2 regions of the Gemella sp. genome follow, and region 2 is predicted to be linked to the other one. Evidence: riboswitches for the same ligand, from Rfam matches in the RefSeq annotation. Region 2 holds a riboswitch; the other holds the start of a gene.
What was found. A riboswitch is a leader RNA that binds a small molecule or an ion and turns the genes downstream of it on or off. The one in region 2 is predicted to bind lysine.

Region 1 (16,487 bases), on a different contig from region 2:
CCTAAAAAGCTATAGTTTATAGGAGAAAGTCTACTAAAGAATGAGAAATCTTCTCCATATAGATAAGCTTCTTCTAATTCAATATAGTCAATACTTTCTTTTTCTATGACTTCTTTAATTACTTGATATGGAACCTCATCGTTAATTACCGCTGGATATCCTTCAGCAAAATCAACACGAATACTTGCTCCAGTAAGATGCTCAAGTCCTACATGCGTATTTTCAATCGCAGCTTTGATTGTCGCCAAATCTTCCATACTGTATGTTCTAATCGTTCCTTCCAAATATGCATTCTCAGCAACGACATTCATCGCATCCCCACCGTACATTTTACCGATATGAATAATATTGGTATTGCGTGCTTTAGTATGTAATGCATTAAGCTTTAACATCTCTTGGAAGAACATTGTAGCCACGTTAAGAGCATCGATTCCAGTATTTTTTAAACCAACGTGAGCTGCACGCCCTTTGATATAAATTCTATATTCATTAGCACTAGCCATAATTTCTTTTGGTTTAGAAACTATATGCCCTTCAGGATAATCCGGATTCATATGCAGGGCATAACTTGCTAAAATGTTATATGGTGTAAAATCAAAATCATTGATTAATAAATTTCCACCTCCAAAAGTTTCTTCCGCAGGTTGAAATACAAAGATACTATTTACCTTAGTATCGTTACTCTTATAATAATCAGCCGCTTCTATAACACTTCCTAAAAGCATAGTCGTGTGTCCATCATGTCCGCAAGCATGCATTACTCCATCATTTTTTGATTTAAAATCAACATCATTTTCCTCTGAAATAGGAAGTGCGTCAATATCAGCTCTAAATAATATCGTATCCTTAGTTTCTAAGCTTGCTTTAAAAATCACTACTAACCCTGTCTCAAGAGTTTCTTGATATTCTATACCGTATTCTTTTAAGATACTAGCGATAAATTCTTTAGTTTTATGCTCTTCCAATGATAACTCTGGATTTTGGTGCAGATGTCTACGCCATGATGTTAAATTCTCTTCAGTAATTACTTTCATCTTCTCTTCCTACTTTATTATAAGTTTCTTAATTCTGCAATAATGTCTACTTTTTCTTCTGCAACTTCACTACGCGTTTTAATTACTCGTGCCGGTACTCCCGCTACAACATCACCACTAGCTACATCTTTTGTTACTACACTTCCAGCTGCAACAACGGCATTATCTCCGATTTGTACACCTTCTAATACTACCGCATTAGCACCGATAAGAACATTGTTCCCTACACGTACTGGTGTTGCGTTAGCTGGTTCAATAACACCTGATAATACAGATCCAGCACCAACATGAGAATTTTCTCCAACTTCAGCACGTCCACCTAAAATAGCATTCATATCGATCATAGTATTTTTACCAATTTTAGCCCCGATATTAATAACAGCACCCATCATAATAACCGCGTTATCACCGATACTAACGTGTTCACGAATTGAACAACCTGGTTCGATACGAGCGTTAAACTGAGTTAAATCGATCATAGGTACACCACTATTGCGACGATCATTTTCTACGCGGTGATTTACTACCACAGCTTTATTAGCTTCGTAAAATTCCACCCAATCAGCGAAGTCCGCAAAAATAACTCTTGAATTCCCTTCACCATAAACTTCTAAAGTTTCTGGAAATTTTACTTCAGCATTAAAATTAACGTAAACTTTAACCGGTGTTTTCTTTTTAGATGTTGCTATAAATTTAATAATCTCTTCTGTTGATTTCATTTCTTTCTCCTATTATCTATATGATTTTTTTCTATTTTATATTTAATTTTTACATATGTCAATCTAACTTTATTATAGTATTTTTAATTTAAGTGGTATACCGACCACTCCACTTATAAATATTTTTATAAGCTTCACAGGGGCGACACAATAAAACATCTTATAGTATTCCTTGAATCGCTTCTGACTTTATTATTCTATACCTAGTACATCCTTCATAGAATATAATCTAGGTTCTTCTACACTGTTAAGCCATTGTGCTGCTGTAACAGATCCTTTGGCGAACATTTTTTTACTTAGAGCTGTATGTTTAATCTCGATTACCTCATCTTCTCCAGCAAAAATCACTTCATGTTCTCCTACTATAGTTCCACCACGAACTGCATGAATTCCAATCTCTTTTTCTTGGCGTTTCATGTCTCCATGACGACCATAGACTCTATTATAATCTTCTACGTCTTTAACCGCATCCACTAACATTTTAGCAGTTCCACTAGGTGCATCTACTTTTTTATTATGGTGTTTTTCAATAACTTCGATATCATATCCTAGTAAAAGTTCACTAGCTTTTTTTACTAATTCTACTAAGACATTTACTCCTAAGCTATAATTTCCAGCATAAACTACACCTACTTGTTTAGCTAATTCATCGATTAATTCTAATTCTTCTGCAGTATGACCAGTTGTCGCTATTACAACCTTCGTTGCAGTACGTTTAGCATACTCCACTAGTTCAGCAGTTCCAGCGTGATGAGAAAAATCAATAATCACATCAGCCACCTTTTCTAAACTTTCATATGAAGTATAAGTCGGAAATTTTTCTTCTAGTAATTCACGACCTACACCTGCAACAATTTCTAAATCAGTACTGTCTTGAATATAGTTTTTTAGAACTTGTCCCATAGTTCCATTATAACCACTTAATAAAACTCTCATTTTTACTCTCCTTGTAATGAATTAAGTCTTGCAATCTCTTGCTCTAATCTTGTCGCTAACGTTGGTGCAACATGTGTCATCGGTAGACGGTAGTGACAAGCAGATTTTCCGATTAATTCTACACATTTTTTAACTGGCATTGGATTTGGCTCAGCGAATAACATGTGGATGAAGTTTAAATATTTAAACTGAAGAGCGAAAGCTTTATCTACTTGTCTTTCTAAAGCATATTTACACATTAAGTGTGTCGCTTTTGGATAAACGTTAGCCAAAACAGAAATTGTTCCTTTACCACCCGCTAAAATAATCGGTACGTTAATATCATCATTCCCAGAGTAAATATCGATGTTATCTCCTACTAAGTTTCTAACTGCTAAAGTATGAGCAATATCCCCTACGGCATCTTTATATGCCACAATATTTTTGTGCTGAGATAAGTGTAAAATAGTCTCAGGCGCCATAACTTGCCCAGTTCTTCCTGGTACATTATAAAGTACGATTGGTAAATCAACACTATTAGCAATTGCTTCGAAGTGCTCGATTAAACCTTGTTGGCTAGTTTTGATGTAGTAAGGAGTTACTACTAATAATGCATCCGGTCCTAGTTTTTCAATTTCTTGGCTTAATCTAATTGAGTGAGCTGTATCGTTAACCCCACTACCTGCGATAACCGGTACACGTCCTGCCACTCTATCAATCGCAAATTTAATAACCGCTACTTGTTCATCATCAGGCATTGTTGAGCTTTCCCCTGTAGTTCCAGCTACGATAATCGCATCTGTACCTTCACTAATTTGGAATTCAATTAACTCTCCAAATGTCTCGTAATCTACACTTCCATCCTCGAAAAATGGTGTTACTATTGCTACTCCGCTTCCTGTATAAATTGTCATAATCTTGTTCTCCTTGTGTCTCTTTTATTTTGTTATATTTTTAATTTTATTTTGTATTTTTTGAAATTATATATCTTGTCTAATTAAATCTTCTAAAGTCTCACCTTTTACTACTAGGCGACTAGTTCCATCTTTTACAAATACTACTGGTAATTTCGGTAATCTGTTGTAGTTACTACTCATACTATAGTTATACGCCCCTGTTGATGATACTAATAATAAATCACCTTGCTCAGCTTTAGGTAAATTTGCATCCATTACTAGCATGTCTCCAGACTCACAGCATTTACCAGCTACTGTATAAGTTGTATCTGCTTCTTCATTCATCTTGTTAACTAACATCGCCTCGTATTTTGCTTTATATAATGCATAACGAGGATTATCTGCCATACCTCCATCAACGAACACATATTCACGACCAGCAAAAGTCTTCTTAACTCCACCAACGCTATATAATGTACTACCAGCGTTACATGTTAAACTCCTACCAGGTTCAATGACTACCTTAGTTAAATCTAAGCCGAAATTATCACTTTCACGTTCAACCACTTCGATATACTCTCTTAAAAACTCAGCAAGTTCAAAAGGTCTATCTTCATCAGTATAATAAACTCCGAAACCTCCACCTAGGTTAAGAACACTTATAGTTAAACCTAATCTTTCTTGAACTTTTTTCGTAAATTCCATAACCACTTTTACAGCTTCGAAAAATGAAGTTTTTTCAAAAATTTGTGATCCGATGTGTGAGTGGAATCCTACGAAGTTAAGATTACTTTGATTATTAATATCTGCGATTAAATCATAAATTGTTTCATCATATACTGAATAACCGAATTTCGAATCATCTTTTGCAGTTTTGATGTATTCGTGAGTATGCGCATCGATACCTGTATTAATTCTTAGAAGTACATCTACAGTATTCCCACTCTCTCTTACGATTTCATTAATCATTTCATATTCATAGTCATTATCTATGACGATAGTTCCTACACCAACTTCTAATGCATATTGTAGTTCCTCACGAGTTTTATTATTTCCGTGGAAATAAGCTCGTCTCATATCATATCCAGCTTTATATGCTGTGTGAATTTCACCAAGTGAAACCACATCTACACCTAAACCTTCTCTACTCGCAATTCTTAATACCTCTAAACAGCTAAAAGCTTTCGATGCGTAAAGAACTTCTGTATTGAACTTTGAACTTCTAAAATTATTAATAAAAGTTCTACATTGGTTCACTAACATATTTTCATCATAAACATAAAGCGGTGTACCGTATTGAGCTTTTAATTCACTTACTCCAACACCCGAAATATTCAGTTCACCATTTTCTATCGTCATACCATCAAATAATCTCATTATCTTCTCCTTCAAATAAGTTATAAAAAATAGACTACAAGAACAAAAGGTCCTTGTAGTCTAGCTTATAATTCTATCCTATTCCTCTTGCCCTTATTATAAAAAGCTCACCATGAAGAAAATGGGCATTTTCTAATGACAGTGTTATGCCTATTCGACATAACCCCAGTGAATTTAATCACTTCGGCGATGCTACCTTTTAAATTAGTCATCGCGGCCTCTTTTTATAATACTTATCTATTTGCATTGTATAAATAATATCACGGTTTAAACTTATTGTCAATAGTTTTCAGAAAATTTTTATAATACCCTATTTTTGAACCATGTATATGCACAATTAATAATAGTTGTAATTAACTTTTAAAACAACTATAATATACACATATTAAAAAAACAGCAAACTTCACTGCTTCTTGCTAAAATAACAAAAGGAAGATAAAATATGATTGACTTCACAAAAAACGACGACTTAAATAAAATTATTAGTGACAATGACATAGCGATTATTCAATACGGAACAACCACATGTATGCCATGTCACTCAATAAAAAACAGAATTACTACGTGGCAAGAAGATCACAAAGATATTCTAGCATACTATATTTCACTAGAAGAAAATATGGAAATCGCTGCTCAACGAGGTATTCTCTCAGCACCAACTGTAGAAGTATATATCGAAGGAAGACTATCTATTCAAAAAAGTGGCTACTTCAGCCTAGATGAAATCCTAGAAAAAGTAAGTAATGTGAGTGAACAGATGAAATAAAAAAAGAAAGATAAAAAATCACCGAGCTCCTACGGAATGCGGGACTGCTTATCTGTTATCATTGTACTATGAGTCAAATAAAATAGTAACACAAAAAAGAGATGTCGACCCTCCTCCAAAAAATAACAACGGGGGAGGAGGATAGACATCTCTTATTACTTTCATTATATTATAAAAATCTATAATGTACAATATTATAAGATATAGTAAAATTATTACTGTTAATTCCCAAAGTAAATTCCAGTTCAAATAAAAAATAAAAAACTAGAATTTAACCTGAAACTAGTTTTTAAATGGAAGGGAGTGACTCAAAAATCGGGATTTCGGAGAAACAAGACTTTGTCGAGTCGCTTTCCGCAGTGATTTATTAGATATCTAAAAAGCTTTTATAAAACGAATTTAAGTATCAATAAGCCTCTGCATCTATGAACTCTAATATGAACTTTATTAAATTTTAAAATTTTGGCTTCCGTCTCATATTTATTATAGAGCATATTTATTTCAAAAAGGAATTACGAGTTTAAAACCCATAATTCCTTTTATTTCTCTCAAATCCAAGATTCCTTATATTCTTATATACTTATAAATCTTTAAAATTAAACTGATTTAATTTTTCAATTTCAGCTTGATTTTTCTGATTGTAAATATTAACAAATTCATGATAATGCTCGAAAAGACTATCGGCATATATACGTTTAGCACTGATGCCCCTACTTCTTGACCTTCTATTAATTTATAATATATCCCTATGAATAATACTCCTAATGCAAGTGCATTTATTAATAGTGGTGAAAGCCATAATCTCTTGAATGCTATATTTAAAATATGTGTGATAAACCACGATCCTAATATATACCATTTACTATAGGTATACCAATATGCCAATAAAACTATTATACTCATTATCTCAACTCACTTAAAAATCTTGTCGCAATTTCTTGCGGTCTAGTTATTGCTCCACCTACTACTATGCAATGCGCTCCCGCTTCAAACGCTTGTTTTGCTTGTTGTGGAGTATGGATTTTCCCTTCTGCAATAACTGGAACTTTTACATTTTCTACGATTTCTTTTACTAAACCTGGATTGAATTGTTTTGAATCTGCTGTGTACGGCGTATAACCATTCATAGTAGTTCCTACAAAATCAACTCCTGCTTTTTCAGCTTCAATCGCTTCTTCTAAATTAGAAATATCTGCCATCAATAATACATTTGGATATTTTTCTTTAATTTCTCTTACGAATTCGCTTGGAGTTTTACCGTCTCCACGTTCTCTATTCGTACAATCCAATGCTATTATATCAGATCCAGCTTTAACTAATTTATCAACTTCATCCATTGTTGCAGTTATATATGAAGCATATCCTTCATATGATTTTTTTATTATACCAATTACTGGTAAATTCGTTTGTTCTTTAATCTGTTTAATATCTAAAACACCTTGAGCTCTAATAGCCCTTACTCCTGCATTCTTAACGGCTTGGGCCATTAGACACATTACTCCACCTTCTTCTTTATATAAGGCTTCTCCTGGTAATGCTTGACAAGAAACTATCATTTCTCCTTTTAGATATTCTATTAATTGTTGTTTATCCATAAGATTATCCTTTCACCGCTCCTAAAGTAACACCTTGAGTAAAGTAATTTTGGAAACAAATGAACACGATTATCATCGGTAATGATGCTAATGATGCCCCTGCCATTAGTAATCCATAGTCATTAGAGAACTCCTGCCCTTGTGCCAACGCTGCTAACCCTAAAGGTAATGTAGACATGTCTGGTGTATTAGAGAAGATTAATTGTGAGAAATAATCGTTCCAACTTGCGATAAATGTAAAGATCGCTAATGCACCGATACCAGGTTTAATGATTGGTAACGCGATATTCATAAATGTTCTTACTTCACCACAACCATCAATTCTTGCTGATTCAAGTAATTCTGTTGGAATTGCTTGCGAGAACTGTCTCATTAAGAATACTCCAAACGGCCAACCTACTGCTGGTAGAATTAACGCATAGTATGTATTCATTAAGTTAAATTCAGTAATTAAGTTTAATAAAGGTATTAAAATTACTTGTTTTGGTAATGCCATTGCTGCCACAAACACCATAAATATTATCTTAACACCTGGGAAATTTTTCTTAGCTAATGCATACCCTGCTAATGCTGATGTTGCACAAACTAAAAATGTTGTCATTACCGAAATAAATACTGAGTTAAAGAACCATCTTAAAGTGTTCGATGTGAATAACTTCTCGTAGTTTTCCAATGTTGGAGTCGATGGCCACCACTCTGGTGGAATTGTTATCGCTACATCTTGTAATTTAAATGATCCTGATGCAATCCAATAAAATGGAAAAATAAAGAATATAGTTAACCCAAGTAATATTATCATTGATACTATTTTAAAAATACTTATATTTTTCATTCTAAATCCTCCTAATCATTATCTGTAGATAGGAACTTGAATTGTAAGATCGAAATTATTCCGATAATTACAGCAAGGATAATACCCATCGCACTAGCTACACCATGATTTCCGTTTTTAATTGCTGCTTCATAAACTAGATACATAATTGTACTTGTTCCGTAGTTCGGTCCCCCTGCAGTTAATAACTGGATTAGAGCAAAAATTTGGAACGAGTTGATTGTTGTCACAACTACAATATATAATGTTGTTGGTTTAATCAGCGGCCAAGTAATTTTTGTGAATACTTGCCATTTGGTTGCTCCATCTATCTCTGAAGCTTCTAATAATTCTTTTGGCACGTTACCTAAAGCAGCAACATAAAGAATTATCGGTTGACCTAATGAAGTAGTAATCAAAATCGTAATAATAGCATATAATGCTGTACTTGGATTTCCTAACCAGTCAACATTTTCACTAATTAAGTGCATTGACTTAAATACATAATTCAAAATTCCATATTCTGGATGATAAATCCAAGCCCAAACTACAGTAACAGACACTACAGAAGAAATCGCTGGAATGTAGAATACACCACGGAAGAATGATCTTACTACTGCACTCTTATTGTAAATCGTTACTGCAACAAATATAGATACTAATACTACTATAGGTACTGCAACCACTGTCACAATAATCGTATTAATAAGTGATTTCATGAATGGTTCGTGAATTGTTGCTCCACTTCCACTGAACATTAAATCAGAATAGTGTTTAAGCCCGACGAATACTGGATTCTTTTTAGCAAAACTATATAATGATAACTGCAGTCCACGTAACATTGGGACTAAAACAAATGTTATGAAAAATAAACTAACTGGCAAAATAAATAGATATGCACTAAAGTCTATTTTTCTTCTTTTCTTAGTAGTTTTCATAGAACCTCCTAAAAAGTTTATTTTTTATCTAAAAAAGGGAGTGACTCAAAAATCATGATTTCGGAGAAACAAGATTTTGTCGAGTCACCCCCGCACAGTTTATTAGATAACTAAAAAACTTTTATAAAGCGAATTTAGCTATCAATAAACCACTGCGTCTATGAGTTCTCATATGAACTTTGTTAAATTTCAGGACTTTTGGGTCAGCCCCTTCATACGTCAAATTACAATGCTTCTTTTATTGTTTTATTTGCATCTTCAACAAATTTATCTAATCCTTCTTTAGGTGTAGTTTTTCCATTTAATACACCTTGAACCATGTTGAACCATAGCGGTCTCATTTTTGCAAATCCTGGAATTGTGTTATAGTATGGAGCGTATTGTCCAGTTAATCCTTCAGCAAATTTAAGTTCTTCTGAATCATATAATCCTGTTTCACCTTTTTTAGCTGAGAAGTTACCAGATGCTAATAGAGTACGTTTACCCCAATCTTTATCATTAACCATAAAGTCAACGAATTTTTTAGCTGCTGCTGCTTTATCTGCATCACCATTATCAAAGATGGCTGGTCCTGCAACTAGATAATCGTATTTAGCTTTTCCTCCATTGTTAGGGAATGGTAAGAATTTGTAGTTAAATCCAGATGCGTGTGAAGCTGCGATACCAGGAGAGAATAAGATTGTAGTTGCTGCACGTCCTGATTTGAATGCTTCAAGAGCATCTTTAGCTTCTAAAGCTACACCTTGTCCTAATAAACCATCATCGTAAGCTTTTTTAACCCACTCTAATCCTTTAACACCATTTGCATCATTAATAGTGTATTTGCTGATTGCATCATCTGTAATCCAAGAATTGTATAAGTTTGCTACAAATGCTCTTGGTCCTTGGTCTCCTGCTTGTGATTTAGTGTAGAATAAAGCTGGAGTAATACTTGAGTCTTTTTGTTTAACTGCTTTTAAGAATTTTTCATATTCTTCAACAGTCCAGCTTCTATCTTGTTTATTAAGCGGTAGAAGGTCTGTTACACCTAATTTATCAGTTAAGTCTTTGTTAACTCCCATTAAGAATGGTGCTACCCCTTGTGGATACATATAAAGTTTATCTTTGTAACTAGACGCCTTAACTGCTGCATCAGTTAATTTTGATTTATCAACATCATCTAATGGAACCAATAAATCTTTAGCTGCCCAAGCAATTACACGTCCTGGTGCATCATAAATTACATCTGGAGCTGTTTTCGATTGAATAGCTGTTTCAATTTTAGCTGGTCCATCTGTAAATTCTATTTTTTGGTAGTTAACTTTGATATTTGGATTCTTTGCTTCAAACGCTTTGATTAACGCTGCATCAAAATCCTCAGTTTTTTTGAATTCTTTATCTTTTGTAAATTGTGGGAAATCCCAATAAGTAATTTCTACTTTTTTATTCGGGTCTGCTTGTTTTTGTTCTTTTTTACCACCCACACATCCTGTAAGCACAAGTGCTGTAGTTGCTGCTACAGCAAGCAGTTTATTTAATTTTCTCATAATATGAGCCTCCTTATTTTGTTATGTTTTTTAAAAATTTGACGTCTTATTTAAATTATTCCAAGATACTAAGTTCTGTATCTACATCGAAGAAATGAGCTCTATTCATATCTAAAGCAAATGTTAACTCATCTCCCATTTTAATATTTTGTCTTGAGTGTACAATAGCTTTGATATTTTCACCGTTTAAATCTGTGTGTACTATATACTCAGAACCTAATAACTCTGCAACAATTACTTTCGAAGTGATTTTAGCATGTGAATATGTCTCTAGTACAAGTGGATCATTAGATATATTCTCCGGTCTAATTCCTAGAACTACTTCTTTACCTTCATATCCTAGTTCTTTCAATTTATCATAGTAACCTACCGGAATTTCTATTTCTCCTCCATCTTTAGTTACAAAATTACCTTCGGCAACTCTACCTCTCATGAAGTTCATTGTAGGCGCTCCGATAAATCCTGCTACGAATAGATTTTCTGGATGATCATAAATCTCTTTAGGACTTCCAACTTGTTGAACAACACCTTTTTTCATTACTACAATTCTATCAGCCATTGTCATTGCCTCAGTTTGGTCATGCGTTACATAAATCGTAGTAGCTCCTAATGTATTATGAATTTTAATAATTTCCGCCCTCATGTTACTTCTTAACTTAGCGTCTAAATTAGATAACGGTTCATCCATAAGGAATACCTTAGGACTCCTTACGATAGCTCTTCCTAGCGCAACCCTCTGACGTTGTCCTCCAGAAAGTGCTTTTGGTTTTCGATCTAAAAGCTCTTCTAATCCAAGAATTTTCGCAGCTTCCTCTACTTTTGCTTTAATCTCTTCTTTAGGAACTTTTCTTAATTTTAGAGCAAATGCCATGTTATCAAAAACTGTCATATGTGGGTATAAAGCATAACTTTGGAATACCATAGCGATATCTCTATCTTTAGGTTCAACATCGTTAACTAATTTATCCCCAATATAAAACTCACCCTCTGTTATATCCTCTAAACCTGCAATCATCCTAAGAGTAGTAGATTTCCCGCATCCAGATGGTCCAACAAACACAACGAATTCCTTGTCGGCTACTTCTAAATTAAAATCTGTTACCGCACAAAAGCCATTATCATATTTTTTATAAATATTTTTTAATGATAAACTTGCCATATTAGCCTCCTATAAACTTAATATTTATCTTTTCATCAAAATAGTATCATATATGAAACCGTTTGTAAAGATATATATTTTATAATTTAATGTTGCAACTGTATCTGAATACCATTATTTTTATATTTAATTTAAACAATAACCAAACGTTTATGTATAATTTTCAGTCTATATATCAACAAAAAAAACATTTTATATATAAAATCGAACATTATTTTCTGTATAAATATATTTTATTTAATCCTTCATTCTCATAATAAATTCAACACATTAACTCTTTTATAATTTTTATTACCTATTTAAAGTATTTACATTTACCTATTTTCATACTAAAATTACCTTTTACTTTAATAATATGTAGTGTAATCGTTTTACATATTTAGAATTGAATATTGATTCTATGTTTAAATAACTCCGGCCCATTAATTCTAATGTTTAAAAACATTAATATTTTAATCAATTTTCTCTAGTATAAGTATAATTTTTCAAGACAAAAAAGAGGCAAGAGCCTTTGACTCTTACCTCTTTTATAAATATTCTAATTAGCGTTTGATGTTGTAGAATGCAAGTTCACCTGGATATACAGCTGTTGCATCTAATTCATCTTCAATACGTAATAATTGGTTGTATTTAGCAATACGGTCTGTACGGCTAAGAGAACCTGTTTTGATTTGTCCAGCGTTAGTAGCAACTGCGATGTCTGAGATTGTTGAATCTTCAGTTTCTCCAGAACGGTGAGAAATAACAGCTGTGTAACGAGCACGTTTAGCCATTTCAATAGCGTTTAGAGTTTCAGTTAAAGTACCGATTTGGTTAACTTTAATTAGGATTGAGTTACCTACACCTTGAGCGATACCTTGTGATAATTTCTTAGTATTTGTTACGAATAAATCGTCCCCTACTAATTGTACACGGTCACCGATACGGTCTGTAAGTAATTTCCATCCTTCCCAGTCGTTTTCATCCATACCATCTTCGATAGTGATGATTGGGTATTTGTTTACTAATTCTTCTAAGTAATCAACTTGTTGTTCTGAAGTACGAACTGCTCCACCTTCACCTTCGAATTTAGCGTAGTTGTACACTCCATTTTCGTAGAATTCAGATGATGCACAGTCGAATCCTAAGAATACATCTTTACCTGGCTCTAATCCAGCAGCTTTGATTGCAGCTAAGATAGTTTCAACTGCATCTTCAGTTCCTTCGAATGTTGGAGCGAATCCACCTTCGTCACCTACTGCAGTAGATAAACCACGGTTGTGTAATAATTTAGCTAAGTTGTGGAATACTTCAGCTCCCCAACGTAAAGCTTCTTTAAATGTAGGTGCTCCTACTGGTAGGATCATGAACTCTTGGAATGCGATTGGAGCATCTGAGTGAGATCCACCGTTTACGATGTTCATCATTGGAGTTGGTAATTCTTTAGAGTTTGTTCCTCCTAAGTATCTGTATAGAGGTACTCCTAAAGAATCAGCTGCAGCATGTGCTACTGCTAAAGATACACCTAAAATAGCGTTAGCTCCTAGACGTCCTTTGTTTTCAGTTCCATCTAATTCAATCATAGCGTAGTCAATTCCAACTTGATCAAATACGTCGAATTTACCTTCTAATAATGGTGCAATTTCTTCATTAACGTTAGTTACAGCTTTAGTTACACCTTTACCTAAGTAACGACCTTTGTCTCCATCACGTAATTCAACTGCTTCATATTGTCCAGTTGATGCTCCTGATGGTACTAGTGCGCGTCCAAACGCTCCTGATTCAGTTGTTACTTCAACTTCTACAGTTGGGTTACCACGTGAATCTAAAACTTCTCTTGCATATACTTCTGCGATAATATCAAATGTTTTTGCTAACATTAATTTTCTCCTTGTTGTTTAATTTATATTTCTATTATACTACAATTTTAAAAAAATTGCTAAATCTAATCTAATTTTCCGCCTTCTAAAAGAGCTAAGAATGATTCTGGTTGTAAAGCAGCTCCACCTACTAATGCTCCATCTACGTCTGGGCATGATAAGTATTCTTTTACGTTTTCAGGTTTAACTGAACCACCGTATTGAATACGAACTTTTTCAGCAACTTCTTTACCATATAGTCCTTCAACTACATCACGAACAGCTTTACACATTTTTTGTGCATCTTCTTTAGTAGCTGATTTCCCTGTTCCGATAGCCCAAATTGGTTCATAAGCGATAACTGATGATGCTACTTGTTCAGCTGTTAAATCAGCTAAAGCTCCTTTCACTTGAGCCCCTACGAACTCAGCAGCTTTTCCTGCTTCGTATGTTTCAAGTGTTTCACCACAGCAGATGATTGGTAATAATCCATTCGCAAAAATAGCTTTTGCTTTTTTGTTAATATCTTCATCTGTTTCGTGGAAATATTCACGGCGCTCTGAGTGACCGATTACTACATAATTAACTCCCATTTCAGCTAATACTTTTGGTGAAGTTTCACCAGTATAAGCTCCTGAATTTTCAAAGTAACAGTTTTGAGCTGCAACTTTTAATCCTGTTCCTTCAGCAGCGCTAAGTAATGCACTTAAGTCCACAGCTGGAGCTGCAATACCTGCTTCAACTTTATCTGCTGATGGTAATTTCCCAGCGATTGCTTCAACGAATGCTTTTGTTTCTTCTGGGTTTTTGTTCATTTTCCAGTTTCCTGCGATAAATGGTAATCTTGACATAATGTTACTCTCCTTGAGTTTTAAAATTATTTATTTGATAATGAATCAATTCCTGGTAATACTTTTCCTTCTAGGTATTCTAGAGAAGCTCCCCCACCTGTAGAGATGTGTGAGAATTTTTCTGCATATCCTAAAGAAATAGCTGCTGTCGCACTATCTCCACCACCGATAATAGTAGTAGCACCTTCTAAGTGAGCGATAGCTTCACATACACCAATTGTACCTTTTGCAAAGTTTGGCATTTCGAACACACCCATTGGCCCGTTCCAAATTACAGTTTTTGCTCCCTCAAGAGTATTTTTGAATAATTCAACAGTTTTAGGACCGATATCTAATCCTTCTTCATCAGGTTGAATATCACCTTCAGCAACACGGCTAGGTGCATCATTTGAGAACTCTTTAGCTACAACTGTATCAATTGGTAATACTAATTTATCACCAGCTTTTGCCATAAGTTCACGAGCGTATTCAACTTTATCATCTTCACAAAGTGAAATTCCGATTTCTTTACCTTGTGCTTTCATGAAAGTATAAGCCATACCTCCACCGATGATTACTTTATCAGCTTTATCTAATAAGTTTTCAATTACTGCAATTTTATCAGAAACTTTTGCTCCACCTAAGATTGCAACAAGTGGTCTTTCTGGGTTATCAACTGCTCCACCAATAAATTTAATTTCTTTATCTACTAGGAATCCAGAAGCAGAGTTTCCTTCACCAATGTTAGATGCAATACCTACGTTTGAAGCATGAGCACGGTGAGCTGTACCGAATGCATCGTTTACATATACATCACCTAAAGAAGCCCAATATTTAGCAAGTTCTGGATCATTTTTAGATTCTTTTTTACCATCTACATCTTCGAAACGAGTGTTTTCGAACATTAAGATTTCACCTTCATTTAATCCTTTAACCGCTGCTTCTAATTCAGCTCCGCGAGTTTCAGCTACGAATTTCACTTCTTTACCTAATAATTCTGATAATCTTTTAGCAACTGGTGCTAAACTTTTTGAAGCTTTATCAGCTTCTTCTTTAACACGTCCTAAGTGAGAGAACGCCACTACTTTAGCTCCTTGATTTAAAGCATACTCAATAGTTGGTAATGCTGCAGTAATACGATTATCGTTTGTAATTACACCATCTTTTAAAGGCACGTTGAAGTCAACACGCATTAAGACAGTTTTTCCTTGTAAGTTACCTAAGTCTTTAATAGATTTCTTCATGGAAAGCTCCTTTTAAATATTTTTGGAATATATGAGACAAGATATAAGTCAAAATCAACTTATATCTTATCTACTCTTATTTATTACCTAATTAGATTATTTGATTAATCCTGCAAAGTATTTTAATGTTCTTACTAATTGAGCAGTGTAAGACATTTCGTTGTCGTACCAAGATACAACTTTAACTAATTGTTTGTCACCAACTGTGATAACTTTTGTTTGAGTTGCATCGAATAATGATCCGTAAGAAATTCCTACGATATCAGAAGATACGATTGGGTCTACGTTGTAACCGAATGATTCGTTAGCAGCAGCTTCCATAGCAGCGTTAACTTCTTCAGCTGTAACAGTTTTTTCTACAACTGCTACTAATTCAGTTAATGATCCTGTTGGTACAGGTACACGTTGAGCAGCTCCATCTAATTTACCGCTTAATTCTGGAATTACTAATCCGATTGCTTTAGCAGCACCAGTTGTGTTAGGTACGATATTAGCAGCTGCAGCACGAGCACGACGTAAGTCTCCTTTAGGGTGTGGAGCGTCTAGTGTATTTTGGTCCCCAGTGTATCCGTGGATAGTTGTCATTAATCCTTCTACAACTGTGAATTTGTCGTTTAACACTTTAGCCATTGGAGCTAAACAGTTAGTAGTACATGAAGCACCAGAGATAACTGTTTCAGATCCATCTAAGATTTCGTGGTTTACGTTGTAAACTACAGTTTTAACGTCGTTTCCACCTGGAGCAGAAATTACAACTTTTTTAGCTCCTGCTTTAACGTGAGCTTCTGCTTTTTCTTTAGAAGTGAAGAAACCAGTACATTCTAATACTACATCTACTC
Region 2 (16,487 bases):
TGTTAAGATTACTGCGTTCATTACACTTGCTGCTAAAGCAAATCCTGCATTTTTGAAGACAATTGTAAATGGTGATTTAGCAATTTCTTCAGCACTTGCAGCTCCTAATAAATCTGGTGAAGTATAAGGAATTAATAATCCGATTACTAAGATAGCTAGCACGTAGAAAATTAAAATTCTCCAGAATACTTGTTTTACAGCTTTTGGAATACTTTTCTCTGGGTTTTCACTTTCTCCAGCTGTAATACCGATTAACTCAGTACCTTGGAATGAATATCCAGCGATTAAGAATACTCCAAGAGTTGCAAGGATTTGTCCTGATAATGAAGAATCTTCACCGATAAATGGTGCATCACCGATTGTTAAGTTTTTGAATCCAATGTATTCACCACCTAAAATACCAAAGATAGTTAGGCATCCTACTACTAAGAAGATAATAACTACCACTACTTTAATAAGTGCAAACCAATATTCACTTTCACCATAAACTTTAACACTTAGTGAGTTTAAAGCGATAATAATAACTAGGAATAATAAGCTCCAAGCCCAGTGAGGAAGTACTCGCATAGGCTCCCAGTAACTAATAGCTAATGCAGATAATTCTACGTCAGCTGCTACTGTAATTACCCAGTTAAACCAATAGTTCCATCCTAAAGCAAATCCTAATGAAGGATCCACATAACGTGTAGCATATGTACTAAATGACCCTGATGTAGGAAGATATGTTGCCATTTCCCCTAATGATGTCATTAAGAAATATACCATAAGCCCGATACATAGATACGCTACAATAGCTCCCCCAGGTCCCGCACTTTGAATTGCTTGACCACTTGTCATGAATAATCCACTACCAATACATCCTCCGATAGCAATCATACTAATATGACGTGATCGTAAATTTCTTTTTACTTCTGTTGCATTATTGTTATTGCTGTTGTTTGTCATAATAAAAACCTCCTTGATAAAAATAAAAAAGCATAACCTTCTACCATATTTGCACGGAGTTATACTTCACATTATCTCTCCAAAACAAGATATTAGTAGCGCAACATAGCCTCACGACTATGACAGTTCTATACTTAGTTCAGTATAGCCCCAACAATATTAACATAGGATTAATATTGTTTCGGCGACGTTTCCTTTCAAGTAATATCATCAAGTCCTACACTTTCAATTACCTTACTGATAAAAATCGCAACCTCTACCTCACTTACTTTGTGAGGTACATATTCAATTAACTGTTTATTAGTATAATATACTTTTTTATAGTTGTCAATAAAAATTTTAATTTTTCTAAAAATTCACTTGAATTATTGGGAGTGACTCAAAAATCGTGATTTCGTAGAAATCAATTTTGTCGAGTCACCCCTACAAAGTTTATTAGATATCTAAAAAGCTTTTATAAAACGAATTTAGATATCAATAAACCTCTGCGTCTATGAGTTTTTATATAAACCATGTTAAAATTTAGGACTTTTTACTCAGTCCACTTGATTTTATAATACTGACAAGAAATATTTTCTTTTATCAATTAGATAAGCAATAATTAATCAGTCTTCTCTTTTTCTTCTTTTCTTTTTTTCAATAGTTTATAGTTTGTTATTATTCCTATTAGCATTAAAATTTCTAGTATACTTAATAGAATCTTCATCATATCTCTCCCCCTTAAATACATAGAAAGTCAGAATATCAATTTATATTAACTAATATCTTTCACAAATTGCCCCTTGGCGATATTCTTCTAATAAAATTTTTAGTAATTCAATTTGTTTTTTTATTCTTGCACCGCTATCTGTGTCAGCTACTTTTTTTCGACATAATTTATCTACAACTCTCTTAGTTGAAATAATATCTGTCTCGTTTTTGATTGACTCTTCTTTACTTTGGAATATATCATGACTCATTATTTGTAAACCATAAGAATTATAAGTCAAAGTATAACCACCATGACCTGTTGTTTTATGATAAGCTCTAGACATTCCACCATCAATAACAATCGTTCTACCATTAGCTTTTATTGGATTTTCTCCCTTTGTTTCCTTAACAGGAGTATGCCCATTTATAATGTGACCTTCACTAGTTAAACCAAACTCATTTAATAACTTAATGCAAAACTCTTCATCATCTCTAAGTTTATAATACGCATTTTTTACTTCTTCATGAGTAGATTTATCCTCTATAAAATATCTTTCGAACGTTGTCATATCACATTTACCAAATAATGGAGAATATCTTCCTTGCCATAAGTAAAAGAACAACCCATTATCTTCTCTACAACCACAATAAAATATGCTACGAATTTTTTTATCGAAAAAGTCTAGTAGCTTCTTACCTGCATATTTCTTTCCTCCATAAGAAAATTCCTGGAAGTTTCCATCCTCATCGACTGGCATACAACCATGAAGAAGTAGATTCCCATTATAGCAGCAATACATGCCACCTTTATTAATAAATAATTCAACATGTTTTTTTAATTTTTCACTTGCTATAAATGATTCTTTTAATCTATTAATAATCTTTTCTTCTTCATCCGTTAATAAATATGGATTTTCTTTATCAACTGTTGGGAAATTACATGACGTTAATGGATATTCTTTACCATAAATTTTTACAGTTTCTTTTTCAAAGTCAATTTTATCTAATAATGCTCTTGATTCCAAATCAAACTCAGGATGTTTATCAATAATCTGTTTTTCTAATTTGAATTGAATTATTGCCATAGCCTTATGCATTCTAGCTATCTGCATAATTTCATGCTCACTATATTTTAACTCATCATCTTTAGAAAGCTTTGGTAGAAATTCTTTACAGTCATCATCTTTATAATACTTTTCACTAAAGTTTAATAAATTTCTAATAGGAATTCCATATCTATCTTCTATAATATCTAAGTTATCATATCTTGCACATATTCTGATTACATTTGCTAATGATATTCTATCTCCAAGATAAGCACCTATCCATAACATATCATGATTTCCCCATTGAATATCTACAGAATGATAATCTAATAGTCTATCCATTATTTTATCCGGAAAAGGACCTCTATCATAAATATCCCCAACTATATGCAAGTGATCGATTGTTAACTTATGAATACTTAATGATAATTCAATGATAAACTTATCACCCGCACCTAATTCAATGATATTCTCAAGAATTTTATCATAATAATCACTCTTATCACTACTTTGCATTTTATAAAGTAACTCATCAATAATATACTTAAAATCTTTTGGTAAAATTTTTCTAACTTTTGATCTCGTGTACTTTCTTGCTGCTACTTGCGTTACCTCTAATAGACGAAGAAGGGTAATCTTTTGAAACTCTTTATAATCACATATATCATATTCTTTTCTTATAAGACTTAGTTTTTCTTCTGGATAATAAATAATAGTAGCTAAAAGATTTAAATCTTTTCTAGGAAGTCTATTACCAAACACTTCTTTAAGTTTTTCTTTAATAATACCCGAACCATTTCTTAAAATATGATCAAATGCTTCATATTCTCCATGAATATCACTTAAAAAATGTTCTGTCCCCTTAGGAAGCGTTAATATAGCCTCTAAATTAATTATTTCCTTAGTTGTTTCATCTATACTCTGAAAGTTTTCTGCTAATAATTCTAAATGTTCCTTAGATATTTTCATGCCATTCTCCTTTTATAATTTTCATTTAAATCTTAACACACTTCTTTTAGTAATTCAAGAAATGTACACGTTATCAAACTAACTTAAACAGATTACCACACACTATTCTCTGGGGAAAAATAAAAGAAATACGGGAGTGCTCAAAAATCGCAATTTTCAAGTCACTCCCGCAAAGTTTATTAGACATCTAAAAAGCTTTTATAAAGCAAATTTAGATATCAATAAACCACTGCGTCTATGAGTTCTCATATACACTTTGTTAAAATTTAGGACTTTTGGGACAGTCCTACTTTACTATAAATTTATTTTAACTTTCCTACGAATCTTTCCATCTCTTTCATTTCTTCAAGAGTATCAGCAACAAGAACATACATTGTATTACCTTGTAATTCAGCAAAAGCTTCAGGCATTCTTAAAACAGCTTTTAATTTATCTTGATATTTATTTCTAATATCTTCATCTGAATATACATAATCTTTATAATCACGACGTGTTGAAGCTAATCCATATTTTTCATCAATATTTAATCCATTGAATGTTCCATTAGCAACTTCAGCATAAACTCTAAAATAATCTGTTGAATGTGCAAAGTTATATACGTCTACTGCAAAAGCTCCCGCTGGACGGTTATTATACTCGATTGCTATATAATCATCTTTAGTTTTGAAAAATTCAATATGGAAGAATCTTTCTTTCATACCAAATGCTTTTACTGCATTTTTACCATATTCTACTAATTTTGGATCTAAATCCTTATCGATATAATAAACCCAATCTAGCGTATTATTATTCAATAAATCTAATGGAGTGTGATAGTATACAATACTTGTATAAAATACAATATTCCCTTTAGCATCTACTAATCCATCAAAAGTTACAATATCAGAATTATCAACGAAAGGTTCTAAGAAATAACGTGTTGTACCATCCCATTCTTTTTTGAAGTTTTCTACATCTTTCTTATCTTTAAGTTTATAAGTTGCTGATGCTCCTACTCCATTATCTGGCTTAGCTATTAACGGTAATTTTAATTTCTTCACACCTTTTTCGATATCGCCTTCTTTTTTCACTAAGAAACCTGGTACTACAGGAACTCCTGCTTTTTCGAAGTATTTTTTCATCTCTGATTTATGTTTTGTCTTTTTAAGATCGTGCTCTTTTAAACCGAACACATTAAATTGTGTACGTAAAGCTGCATCTAATTCCATCCAGTGCTCATTTTGTGATTCTATTCTATCAATGTGCCCATGTTTGTGATATAAGAATGCAACAGCACGTTTTACTTCATCAACATCATCAAGACTATTTACTCTAAAATACTCAGTTAATGCTTCTTTAAGTCTTTGATCTAACTGTTCGTATGGCTCTTCACCGATTCCAAGTACATTAATACCTTGATTTTTTAACTCAATAGAAAATTTTTGAAAATTGTGTGGGTAATATGGTGATATAACTATGTAATTCATAAATCTTTGTCTCCTCTTAACTTTATTATAAATTTAACTTATCTAAAAAGTATGGCATTTGAATTCTCCACCAAGGCCAGTCATGAGCAACATCTTCGCCCCAAACATCAAACCATGCTGAAATATTCTTTTCTTCAAATGCTCTTTTCAAACTGTAAAATGATGGTAATCCATCTTGTTCCCATGGACCTAGCCCTGTGCATACAATAATATCAGCGTTTCTATAGTGGTCAATAAACCACCCATCATTTTGATTCCAAATATTATCACTAGGTGAATTTCTATATATTAACTCATCATTTCCATATTCACCTACGAAAAATCTAGCATCATAAACTCCACTAAGTGAAATTACTTTTCCAAATACGTCCGGATGTTGTAGGAAAATATTAAACGAGTGATATCCTCCCATACTGCAACCAGTAGCCATCATTTGTCCAAACCAACCTGTTTTATGTTTAATAAATGGAATAGCTTCTTCAATAACATACTTTTCATACTGTGTATGAGCTAACGCTCTGTCATGACCATTTTTCCAGTCACATAACCACGATTCACTATCGATACTAGATAATGTGAAAAATTGTACTTTTCCTTCATTTATAAAACTTTCACAAGCATGAATCATTCCAAAATCATAATACTCATTGTGTGTTCCACCCGATGACGGAAACACAACAATCGGTAATCCCGCATGACCATACCTATTAAGAACCATTTCTCTTCCTAAATTTCCACTATAATGACTTAAATTCTCTATATTCAATCTAAAAACCTCCATTTTCTAAAAACATTATTACCAGTTTTCACTTATAAACCTTAAACACTCTGGTAAATATTTAGCCCAACACTCCTCACTGTGTTCACCATTAGCTACAACATTTAATTTCAACTCACTTGTAGATAAACCAGCATCAATTAGCTGACGATAATAATCTAAACTTGCATCAATATATAACTGTTTTAAGTTACCATTTGCCAATTGCTTATCTGTATCATCTCCCTCGTTCGTTCCAACTTCGATATACACTCTTTGATCTGAGACCTTATGTTTTGAAATAAATCTATCAAATTCCCGTTTATTCAACCAATTTGCAGATGAAAATACCCCAAGACATCCTACGACATCTTTATGTTCTAAACCAATATATTGCGATATATTAGCCCCTAAAGAACTACCAATCATCGCCGTATATTCACGTTGTGGTTTAGTTCGATAAGTACTATCTATAAATGGTTTAACTACATTTACAAAGAAATCAGCATACTCAGAACCTAATCCACCTAATGTCAGACCAAAATTTAATATCGGTAAACTTGAAAACTTCCAAGGTGCATATTCATTCATTCTTCCCTCATTATCATTATCAATTCCAACTATTATCATTTTTGGCATATCAGGATTTCTCTTAATCGCTGGTATAACTTTCCACGAGTGTCCGCTAAACGATTCGCCACTATAAAAAACATTTTGTCCATCATTCATATACACTACAGGATAGTGTTTATGTTCATCTTGAGCATAACCTTTTGGTAAAAGTACTCTTATACGACGATTTTTTCCCGTATATGGAACTTTTAACTCATGCTCTTTCATTTCTAAATAAAAATACGCATCTCTATTCATTAATATTTTCCTTTTAAATTATTATAGCTATAATTCTACCTTATTTCTCTTATAAAATCAATTAATTGAGTGTAATTTTTCATGATTTTTCTGAAAACTAATTTTAATTGATTATTTATATACTAGTGTAATGTTCATATTTAACATAATATAAAAAAACGAACTACCACATGGTAATCCGTTCCTATATACTAAAATTCACTATATACATATTCTTGGACATTCGAAAAATCAGTCACAAAACAATATATTATTATTCCCATTATTACTGCATAAAAGAATAATATCCATAGTGTTAGTCTTTGTTTATAGCTTAATTTACTTTTTAAGTTTGTAAAGATCTCTTTCAAAATCAATCCATCCTCTCCAACCTACATGCATTGCATCATACATATAATAGTCTTCATATTCTTTACTTGAATAATCCATTACTTCTATGTTATTCTTTTTGGCAATTTCTTTTAATTTATTATAGGCAACTTGTCTTTTCTCACTACCTATTCCAGTATAATCACTCCACTTCCCGTGAGCAGGAAGAATAGCAAACTTAATATTTAAATCCAAATCCTTTACGATAGATAATAGTATGTCTAAATCCTCATATTCCTCAGAATCATCATATTTTGTATTCTTTGAAATATTTTTTAACTGATCGTACTTAGCTCTTATATATTTATCATAGTACGTATTGTCAATCTGATAATCATTATTATTAGTTCGGTCTTTAGCTTCTTCGATTACCTGTTTATCTAATTCTTCCCAATTATAATTTGGAGTATTTTCACCACTAACTGGATAATTTTCTTTACCTTTATTTTTATAAAAATTCAATTTAGTTTTTAAAACATAAAAATAATTATCTAATTTTATAAATTCTTCTGTAAATTTATTTCCTTTTCCATTCAAGAAGTATCGTTTATAACTCTTATATTTTTTGTTTAATTCTTTGTTAGAAGCTGAAAGTTCTATAACTCTATTTATAAACCTTTCTTTTGTTTGATAGCTTATTTTATCATTTCTCATAGTATTGTAAACATGCTCACTAGAAATTCTAGATAGAAATGCATCCTTTAAAATACCATTCTTATTATCAAACCACTGAATAGATTGAATCATTACTATCTCATTATTCCTCACATCATTACCTATAGAACCTATAGTTGCTGCATGAATAATGTTTTGAGAATTTCCTACCCCTACTTGCATAATATTAAAATCTTCATAATTAAATATTTTCTTAGGATGATAATTTTCATTAATCGTTGTAGTTAACTCTGAAGACCCCAAAAGTAAAAGTGTTCTCGGAGTCATATTTTCGACTATTATATCCCTACTTTTGTACTTTTCAAAAGAGGTACTGTATCTAACGCTATTATCATTGACTTTATAATAAGTTTCAATCTTCTTTAGAAGGGTCATGTCTAAAATTACAAGTGTAATTAATACCAATACTATTGATATTAAAAATGCTTTTAATCTTATCATGATTTTATTTCCTATTTTCTATATATGAAATTACTTTATTTGGCGTATCGATTTCTTCGTATGTTACTTCTGTTGGAGCTATGCTTAATCCGAAAATTTCTTCGATTTTCACTAACATTTCTACGAAAGCTAAAGAGTCCATTAGTCCTTCTTCTTTCATGTTTATGTCTAAATTTTCTCTTACTACTTCGTCTTCACAGATTTCTTCTAACATTTCTAATACTTGCTCTTTTATCATGCTTGTTCTCCTAACTCTTTATTATTTTTTTAGTACATGGCTTATTAGTTTATACGGTTCTCCTGAGAAGATATATAAACCTATTATTACTAAGTTAATCGTTATGAACCAACTAAGTACTTTGTACCATGTTTCATTTTTATTCTTTTTGTAAAATTTACTTTTCTTTTGATAGTACTCAAATCCTGCCATAAGTATTCCATGGTAGAATCCATATACTATATAGCTTATTGTTAAACCATGCCAAAATCCCATAAGAACCATGTTTACCATGTAGGCATACATTGCTGTATTTAGTCTTTTCTTGAATCTCTTTTTCTTTGTTGCTTCCATAAAGACTCTTGAGAATATGAAGTCTCTAAGCCACGTTGATAGTGTTATGTGCCATCTATTCCAGAAGTCTTTTATGTCTATACTTAGGAATGGTTTGTCGAAGTTCATCGGTGTTCTTATTCCTAAGATGTTACTGCTCCCCACCGCCATTAAACTGTATCCGGCAAAGTCAAAGAATAGGTACAATGTATATAAATACATGTATTTCATAGAATAGACAAATGTGCCATGGTTTGTTAAACCTACTAAATAATGGTAGCTTAATGTCGAGAATACTATTTTATATAGTAACCCTAATATTAGTCTGTAGACTCCTTCTCCAGCTAATTCTAAGTACTCTATCCTCGGCATTCTTTCTTTCATTTCGCTCATGAATCTTCTACTTCTATCTATCGGACCTGCGCTTACAGTTGGAAAGAATAATAAGAATTGTATGTATTCTACAGCACTAATTTTTTCTTTTATTAACCCATCTGAGATTTCTATCATAATTTGTATTGTCTTAAATGACATATACGATATTCCTATAAAGGCTAATAAATGTAGGTGAGTAATTGCGAATACTTTGTTTATTACTAGTGGTAATATTGATAGTACTACTAAGATTTTTAAGTATTTCTTGCTTTCTGTTTTTTGGGCTATTAATACTAATATGTATTCATATAGGATGAAACCTACTAGGTACGCTAACATTATCGTACTTTTACCATATACCGCTATGGCAAATATTACTGATAATGCCAATATATAATATTCTATTTTTTTACCTAGATAGTTTATTATAAATCCTATGATTAGTGCTATAGCTAAGAAAAAGAAAAATTCATTTCCGTCAAAGTAGCTCATTCTATACTAACTCCTTTAACTTTTTCTTATCTATTTTTCCATTGTTATTTAATGGCATTTCTTCTAGGAATACTATTTTTTTCGGTATCATGTATTCTGGCACTAATTTTTTTAGTTCTTGTTTTATTTGTTTTGTTACTTCGAAGCGTTTTTCTATTTCTTCGTTGTATACTACAAATGATGTCAATGCTTTTACTTTTCCATCTTCGTAGCTTGGCACTGTCGCTGCTTGGCGTATTTTTTTATTTTTAAGTAGATTATTATCTATATCTTCAAGTTCTATTCTGTGACCATGTAGTTTTACTTGAAAGTCTATGCGCCCTTCACAAAATAGCATACCGCCTTTGAAGTATCCTAGGTCTCCTGTTAGGTAACTTCTTTCTTCTTTTCCGTCTACTTCTCCTAGACCAAATTTTTCATTTGTTATAGCGTCATTTTTGAAGTATCCTTTTGCTACTGTGTTTCCTGTGATTACTATTTCACCTTTGTTTTCTTCATCTGGATTTGCTAGGTGTACTTTTGTTCCCCATTTTACTTCTCCAACTGGGAGGTTCTCGTAGTATTTTTTATTCACTTCTTTTGTTATTTCTACCCATGTGACCATTACTGTTGATTCTGTTGGTCCATAAGTATTTATTACCTGTGCATTTTCAAAGTTTTTATGAATTTTTTCTACCGTTGTGCTGAATAGTTTTTCTCCACAAAAGACGAATTGTTTTACCTTCGGCATTAGGTTTTGATTGAAGTTTTTATCTATAAAACACATTTCTATAAATGATGGTGTTGAAATCCATATCGTTGCATTTGATTTATTTAGTTCTTCGAACATTACTTTGAAGTTCTCTTGGTGTTTTCTATCTATTTGTACCAAAGTAGCTCCTAGATAAATACTTGGCCATAATGACATTACCGATAGATCAAATGAGAACGGTGGATGTCCTAAAAATACTAATTCTTCTTTTTCATCATAGTACCCTGTGTACCAGTGTAAAAAGTTATTTAGGTTGTTATATGTAATACATACTCCTTTTGGTTTTCCCGTACTTCCTGACGTGAAAATTATATAGAATATATCTTCATCTTTTACGTAGTTTTCTTTTGAAATAGAGTTTTGATTACTTGAGATTATTTCTTTAGCTAACTCTACATCAAGCATTTCTATTGATAGTTCTATTTCTTCTGTGACTAGTACTACTTTTGAGTCTGTTGTTTCTACTATCTCTTCTACTCTTTCTTTTGGTGTGTTTATATCTACTGGACAGAATGCTCTTCCTGATTTTACACACGCTAAAAAGTACACTAACATAAATGGATGTTTATGTCCATACACTACTATAGGATTTTTATCTTCTCCTAGTTTTTCTTCAAGATAAGACGCAAGTCTATCTGAATACTCTATTAAATTTTTATACGTTAAATTTTCATTCTGATATATATTATTAATATATACTTCTTTAGAACTGTTTTTAAACTGTTCTAGTTTTTCAAAAAAAGTTAATTTCATATTTATTTTATCCTTGCCTCTATATCTATTCGTTAACATATTTCAACTCAAGTTAATCAATACAAATAATTTGATTTAAAAGCTGACATTATATTCCATATACTATTATAATATAAAACTTGTCAAATGTGATTAAAAAATAGAAAAAATTATAAAAAAAAATTGATTTGTTGCTTTTTATTTTCAAAACAACAAATCAATTTTCATAAAATTTTTCTAAAACGGGATTATCTTAAGTCATTAAGTATCTTTTCTTTTAATTCTTTCGGCTTAAGTTCAACGATTTCCCTGTAGTTCAAACGAGTATCACAATTACTTGCAAAATTAAATAAAGTTTGTTTTTCTGTGCAATACTGATTATCAATTTCATAATTATCCAAAGAAAAATCAAATGCAATGATTTTCTCTAATAATTTCATTATGTTATCTAGATTCTTATTAACTAATTTTTCAAGTTCAGGACTCGTGAACGCTTTATGACTATCCGCTCCGTGAATCTTTTTAGCTTTCGTTGTTCTAACATACATAATATCCGGTGCTTTTTCATAAAATTCATCATCTAATATTAGATCACTATTAGCTAACCCTCTTAATCTGTATGTCTTTAAATCTTTTCCTAATTTTGCTATTTCTCTATAAAATATTCCTAAGATATCTTCTGAATTTTTACCAAACATCATTTCACATGCCAATGCATAAGTCAAAATTTGAGAAATAAATCCTAATTCTAAACTGTCTAAAGAAAAATCGCTTTGACTACTCTTATAATCTATTATTGAAATATTTTTTCCATTTACATCAACCCTATCAATTACCCCTGTAAATTTAATTGGTGGTATATTATATTTCTGTTTCAGTTCTTTCTTATTAATTTCACCAGTCTCTTCATTTTCACATGTAATAACATTGTCTACAATTTCCAGACTAAATTGTCTTTCTAAGAACGTTGGCATAAATCTCGTTAAAGCAAAATATTTTATTTCTATTGCTACGGCTAGTTCAAGTCTTAGAATCATATTATTAAAAATATACTTATGAGTGTTTAATAATTCTATCAACTGCAAGGCTTCTAATATATCTTTATTATCACTTGAATAAATAACATCATTCAAGATTTCTTTAATATTAAATCTCTTTATAATATCTTCATCTTTTAGCATGTCTATATCAAATTTATTTCCACATTCAGCTATAAAATTAGTAATTCTCTTTTCTGACATTACTGCGTGAAAGAATTTCCCGGTAACAAGACTGTCTATATCAATATCCCTTTCTTCAGCAATGCCAAGTACTCGTTTAACAAAGAATTGATATGGATTTCTTTCAAAATCAGAAATTTTTGAAATACTAAACTTAGAAAAACTATCTTTCTTAACTTCTAAAAATTCATCAATGTATCCACGATTAAGCTCAAACTTATAATCTCTAATTATTTTAGATAAGTAATTTTTAATACTAGTATCATTAGAGAAAAATACTCTGTCATTTAATTCATCAAGAACTTCATAATTCTCATAATTTTCATTTACTGATGTAAGTTGATACTGTTCTAAAAACTTAATCATAAGTTCAACTAAAACCTCAACTTCGCTTGTCTTACTATCTTTCACTTCCATAAATCTGCGATAAATTTTTGCGAATAAATAATTAAATTCCTTAGATGAAACTATCTCTGAAATATTTTCTAAATAGTAATTATAATCAGCAATAGAAAACTCTAAAATTTTTGAAGTTTGCTTTTCTTCTAATTCTGGGAATAGAGATTTCACTGTATTCAAGTATGGAGATGCAAAATTTTCTTTAAAACTTTTATCAAGTAAGTTGTAACTTATATATGTTTTTTCTTGAGCTCTTGTCATAGCAATATAAGCTACAAACTCTTCATCTATAAGCGCCGCTTCTTTTGTCGGTGATAAAAAGATATTATCGTTAATTAATCTTTCTTTATCTTTATCATCTATTAATCCCGAACTCTTAGATACTGGCAACACATCTTTATTAAATCCTAAGACAAAAACAACTTTTTTATTTTCTACTTTTGCTAAATCCATAGTAGACATAATAATAGAATTATTTATTTCTGGTATTGAACGATACTTAATAGATGTTAATCCAGTATTAAATAGAGATACAAATTTTTTATATTCAAACTTTTCACTACCAAAGTTCTCATTTATATCATTAATATATTCAAGAATCTTTTTATAAACCTGTCTATCTATACTATCAATTTTCAGCTCTTCTATATTATCATACTCACCATCTTCTTTATCAAGATACATTTTAATCTTGCAATGGTCAAAAACATCCACTAATTTTTTTATATATCTCTTAGCCTGAAGATTGTTCTTAGCTGGAACTTCTGAAACCTTATTAATAAGTTCTAATAAAACTTGTCTACAAATTTCAAGTTGTTCAGTCTTATATTTTATCGTCTCTTCAATAAAGTAATCTTTTAAAATATCACCATGCGTATTTACCAATTTTTCATTTAATATATTTTCAAGATCATCTATTGAAATTACCCTAACTTTTTCTAATAAATCGCTATATCCATATTTTCTTCCAAGATTTTTTACTAAATTACTAGTTGCAAATTTATCCTTTATTACTGTTTCATCTAACTCTGCAATATCGTTTTCTAGTTGTTTTTCATCAATATTTGAATCTCCTAGTAAAACATGTGCAATAGCTTTTTGACGATAAATATTCTCAAAATTCGTTAACCTAGTTTTCAGTAAATTTAATAATCTAGTTTTAAAACTACCTTCATCAAAATATAGTGTTTCTTGTATAAACTTAACTAAACGATGATTGCTAGTTTCAATATTTTTATCCAAATGAACCTCTAAATTATAATCTTTAAAAATATTTAAATAATTTTCGTATGTATTATCACGATAAAGAATTGCTATTTCATTTTGGTTAATATTATTATGATTTAGTTTCACAATCTCACGAGCAATTTGTTTAACCTCTAACTCCTTATTTTTTGCACATATAATCTCAATACTATCATCAATCTCATACTGTGCTGTGAAGTTTTTATAATATTTATCAGCAAGAACATCATTAGAAATCCCATTGAAGCGACCTCTATGAGTTTCTAGAACTTCATATTCCTCTACATTATTATCTTTTATTTTAAATTTCAGAGTATTTATCTCTTCTTTTTTTACAAATGCTACTACAGAAAAATTCACATCTTTATTATTTTTCACTATTTCATTCATACTAGCAACAATCTCATGAGATTTTCTAAAAATATCAAGCTTATATTTCTCTTCACTATATAAATCAGATAGATAAAAATCATTATATTTCATCTTTTCTAGTTCGTAACCTTGGAGTAATTGCGATAAATCAAAATTAAAATATCTATTTGCATCACTTATAACACTAATTATTAACTTTTTAGATTTTTGAGCAAGTTTTTCAATATAATAATATTCCTGCGCTGTGAAGTTGTAATAAGCATCTACATAAAAAATATAATCACTTAAATCTATGTATTCTAGATACAATAATAATTCATTTATATAATCTACTTTATCAAAAGTCCCCTGTTCTTTTAATAATCTCGAATATTCAACATATATTTCTAAAATAGCTTCTAATTTTTCTCTATGACTACTTTCAAGATTAGTATTTTTCTCTAAATACTCCTCTAATAAATTAATACTCACCTTATACTCTTTTAATTCATTTATAATTTCTTCTACAACTTCTATAAAATTAACATCTTGTATAATTCTTTTAACTAAAAAATTCCCACTACTTTCTAAGTTCTTGGCAGCTTTATAAAAGTAAAATGGCTTAATATTATCTCCTAATCTACTAAGATTATCCATTCCCAATTGTTTTGATAGTCTTCTAGTTAGGCTTGAGAAATTCATAACATCAATATTAAAAGTACCACCGAATTTATCACATAACATTTTTTCAAAATTAAAACTGTTCTGTTCCGGAGTTAATACAATTATTTTATGGTTATCTCTATTTAACTCAATATCATTTAATATGTAGTTCGTTTTCCCTACACCACTTGGACCAATTAATAATTCTAAGTTCATGTTTTCTCCTTTCTTTTTATATCACCTTATATTCCAGTCATTTTAATCTTCGCATAATTATCTTTAGAATAGACTTCTACCTTCGGTCTAATTCTTTCTTTTAGCTCACTGACATGTGAAATAATACCGATATTTCTTCCGTATGATTGTAAATCTATTAGCGTTGTTAGTGCAATATCAAGTGTTTCAGCATCTAATGATCCAAATCCTTCATCGATAAAGATAGTTTCAAGTGATATTCCCCCGCTTTCATTTTGAATAACTTCGGCTAACCCTAAAGCGAGAGCTAAAGAAGCTAAGAATAATTCTCCTCCAGAAAGAGAGCTAATAATACGAGTACTATTTAGATAAATATCATGTATTTCTATCTCTAATCCTTGAAGTCCTCCACCTTTTGATTTTTCATCACGTCTAATGAATCTATATCTGTCATTTGTCATCTGCAATAATCTTTTAGTTCCCGCAACTAAAATCAAGTCTAGATAATATCCTTGAACGTACGTTTCTAATGATTTTCTATTTTCAGTTTTTCCGCTGACAACATCACTAAATGCTATGATTTCTCTTATCTCTTTAGATGATTCTAAAAGTTCAATATACTCACTATGAATTTTTTTATATAATTTCTTATTATTTTCTAATCTTGTATTAAGAATTGCAACTTTTTCTATAAAATCATTGACTTGAGATTCAATATCTTGTAGTTTCTGTTGCTCTTCTTCTAAATCTGGTTGATTTAACTCTTTTAGCTCTTCTTCAAGTTTTTCTATTGAGTTTACTATAATTTTCTTAGTATCTTCAAATTTATTAATCTGAGATTCATAGTCTTCTAAATCATTCAATTTCTCGATATCTTCTTCTGCCATTTCTAAGGTTACGTAATACTTATTAAGCTTAGAATTAGTGAAACTATCAACAATATTTTCTATTCTTTTACTAACTTCCAGTAAATTCGTCTTATTATTTTTCTGTTCTGTTTCTAGTTTCATTTTTCTCACCAATAGTTCATTACTATTATTTTGTAGAAGGTTGTAGGTATTATCGAACTCTTCAACCTGTGATTGTATTTTCTCATAATAACCTGCAAATTCATCTAACTCTACTTTCACATTTTTTTCAAATTGTTCGATTTTACTTTTTGCTTCTAGATGTTTTTGTTTAATATCATCTTCATTTTTAAATAACTCTGAAAGTTCTTCTATTTCTTGAGCAAGTCCCTTAATCTTATCCTCGGATACTTTGATTGCTTTACTAATATCAGTTAA

Region 1: another riboswitch for lysine. It lies ahead of lysA (diaminopimelate decarboxylase); the one in region 2 lies ahead of ACO6OL_RS03880 (amino acid permease).

What each region holds. Positions count from the first base shown of each region.
Region 1 is NZ_DBHIUF010000003.1:32,973-49,459, reverse strand. Features, by position in the region: gene ACO6OL_RS02050 (M20 metallopeptidase family protein) at 1-1,034, opposite strand, end outside; gene dapD (2,3,4,5-tetrahydropyridine-2,6-dicarboxylate N-acetyltransferase) at 1,052-1,753, opposite strand; gene dapB (4-hydroxy-tetrahydrodipicolinate reductase) at 1,946-2,689, opposite strand; gene dapA (4-hydroxy-tetrahydrodipicolinate synthase) at 2,692-3,582, opposite strand; gene lysA (diaminopimelate decarboxylase) at 3,649-4,941, opposite strand; lysine riboswitch at 5,037-5,172, opposite strand; gene ACO6OL_RS02025 (thioredoxin family protein) at 5,384-5,707, shown strand; gene ACO6OL_RS02020 (hypothetical protein) at 6,314-6,610, opposite strand; gene ACO6OL_RS02015 (N-acetylmannosamine-6-phosphate 2-epimerase) at 6,610-7,302, opposite strand; gene ACO6OL_RS02010 (carbohydrate ABC transporter permease) at 7,307-8,134, opposite strand; gene ACO6OL_RS02005 (carbohydrate ABC transporter permease) at 8,146-9,051, opposite strand; gene ACO6OL_RS02000 (ABC transporter substrate-binding protein) at 9,276-10,577, opposite strand; gene ACO6OL_RS01995 (ABC transporter ATP-binding protein) at 10,633-11,736, opposite strand; gene eno (phosphopyruvate hydratase) at 12,279-13,595, opposite strand; gene tpiA (triose-phosphate isomerase) at 13,661-14,425, opposite strand; gene ACO6OL_RS01980 (phosphoglycerate kinase) at 14,452-15,648, opposite strand; gene gap (type I glyceraldehyde-3-phosphate dehydrogenase) at 15,745-16,487, opposite strand, start outside.
Region 2 is NZ_DBHIUF010000006.1:55,203-71,689, forward strand. Features, by position in the region: gene ACO6OL_RS03880 (amino acid permease) at 1-945, opposite strand, end outside; lysine riboswitch at 1,034-1,212, opposite strand; gene ACO6OL_RS03885 (fructose-bisphosphatase class III) at 1,704-3,650, opposite strand; gene ACO6OL_RS03890 (ATP-grasp domain-containing protein) at 3,953-5,116, opposite strand; gene ACO6OL_RS03895 (esterase family protein) at 5,142-5,882, opposite strand; gene ACO6OL_RS03900 (alpha/beta hydrolase) at 5,913-6,743, opposite strand; gene dltD (D-alanyl-lipoteichoic acid biosynthesis protein DltD) at 7,062-8,228, opposite strand; gene dltC (D-alanine--poly(phosphoribitol) ligase subunit DltC) at 8,233-8,466, opposite strand; gene dltB (D-alanyl-lipoteichoic acid biosynthesis protein DltB) at 8,488-9,645, opposite strand; gene dltA (D-alanine--poly(phosphoribitol) ligase subunit DltA) at 9,647-11,149, opposite strand; gene ACO6OL_RS03925 (PD-(D/E)XK nuclease family protein) at 11,377-15,222, opposite strand; gene ACO6OL_RS03930 (AAA family ATPase) at 15,249-16,487, opposite strand, start outside.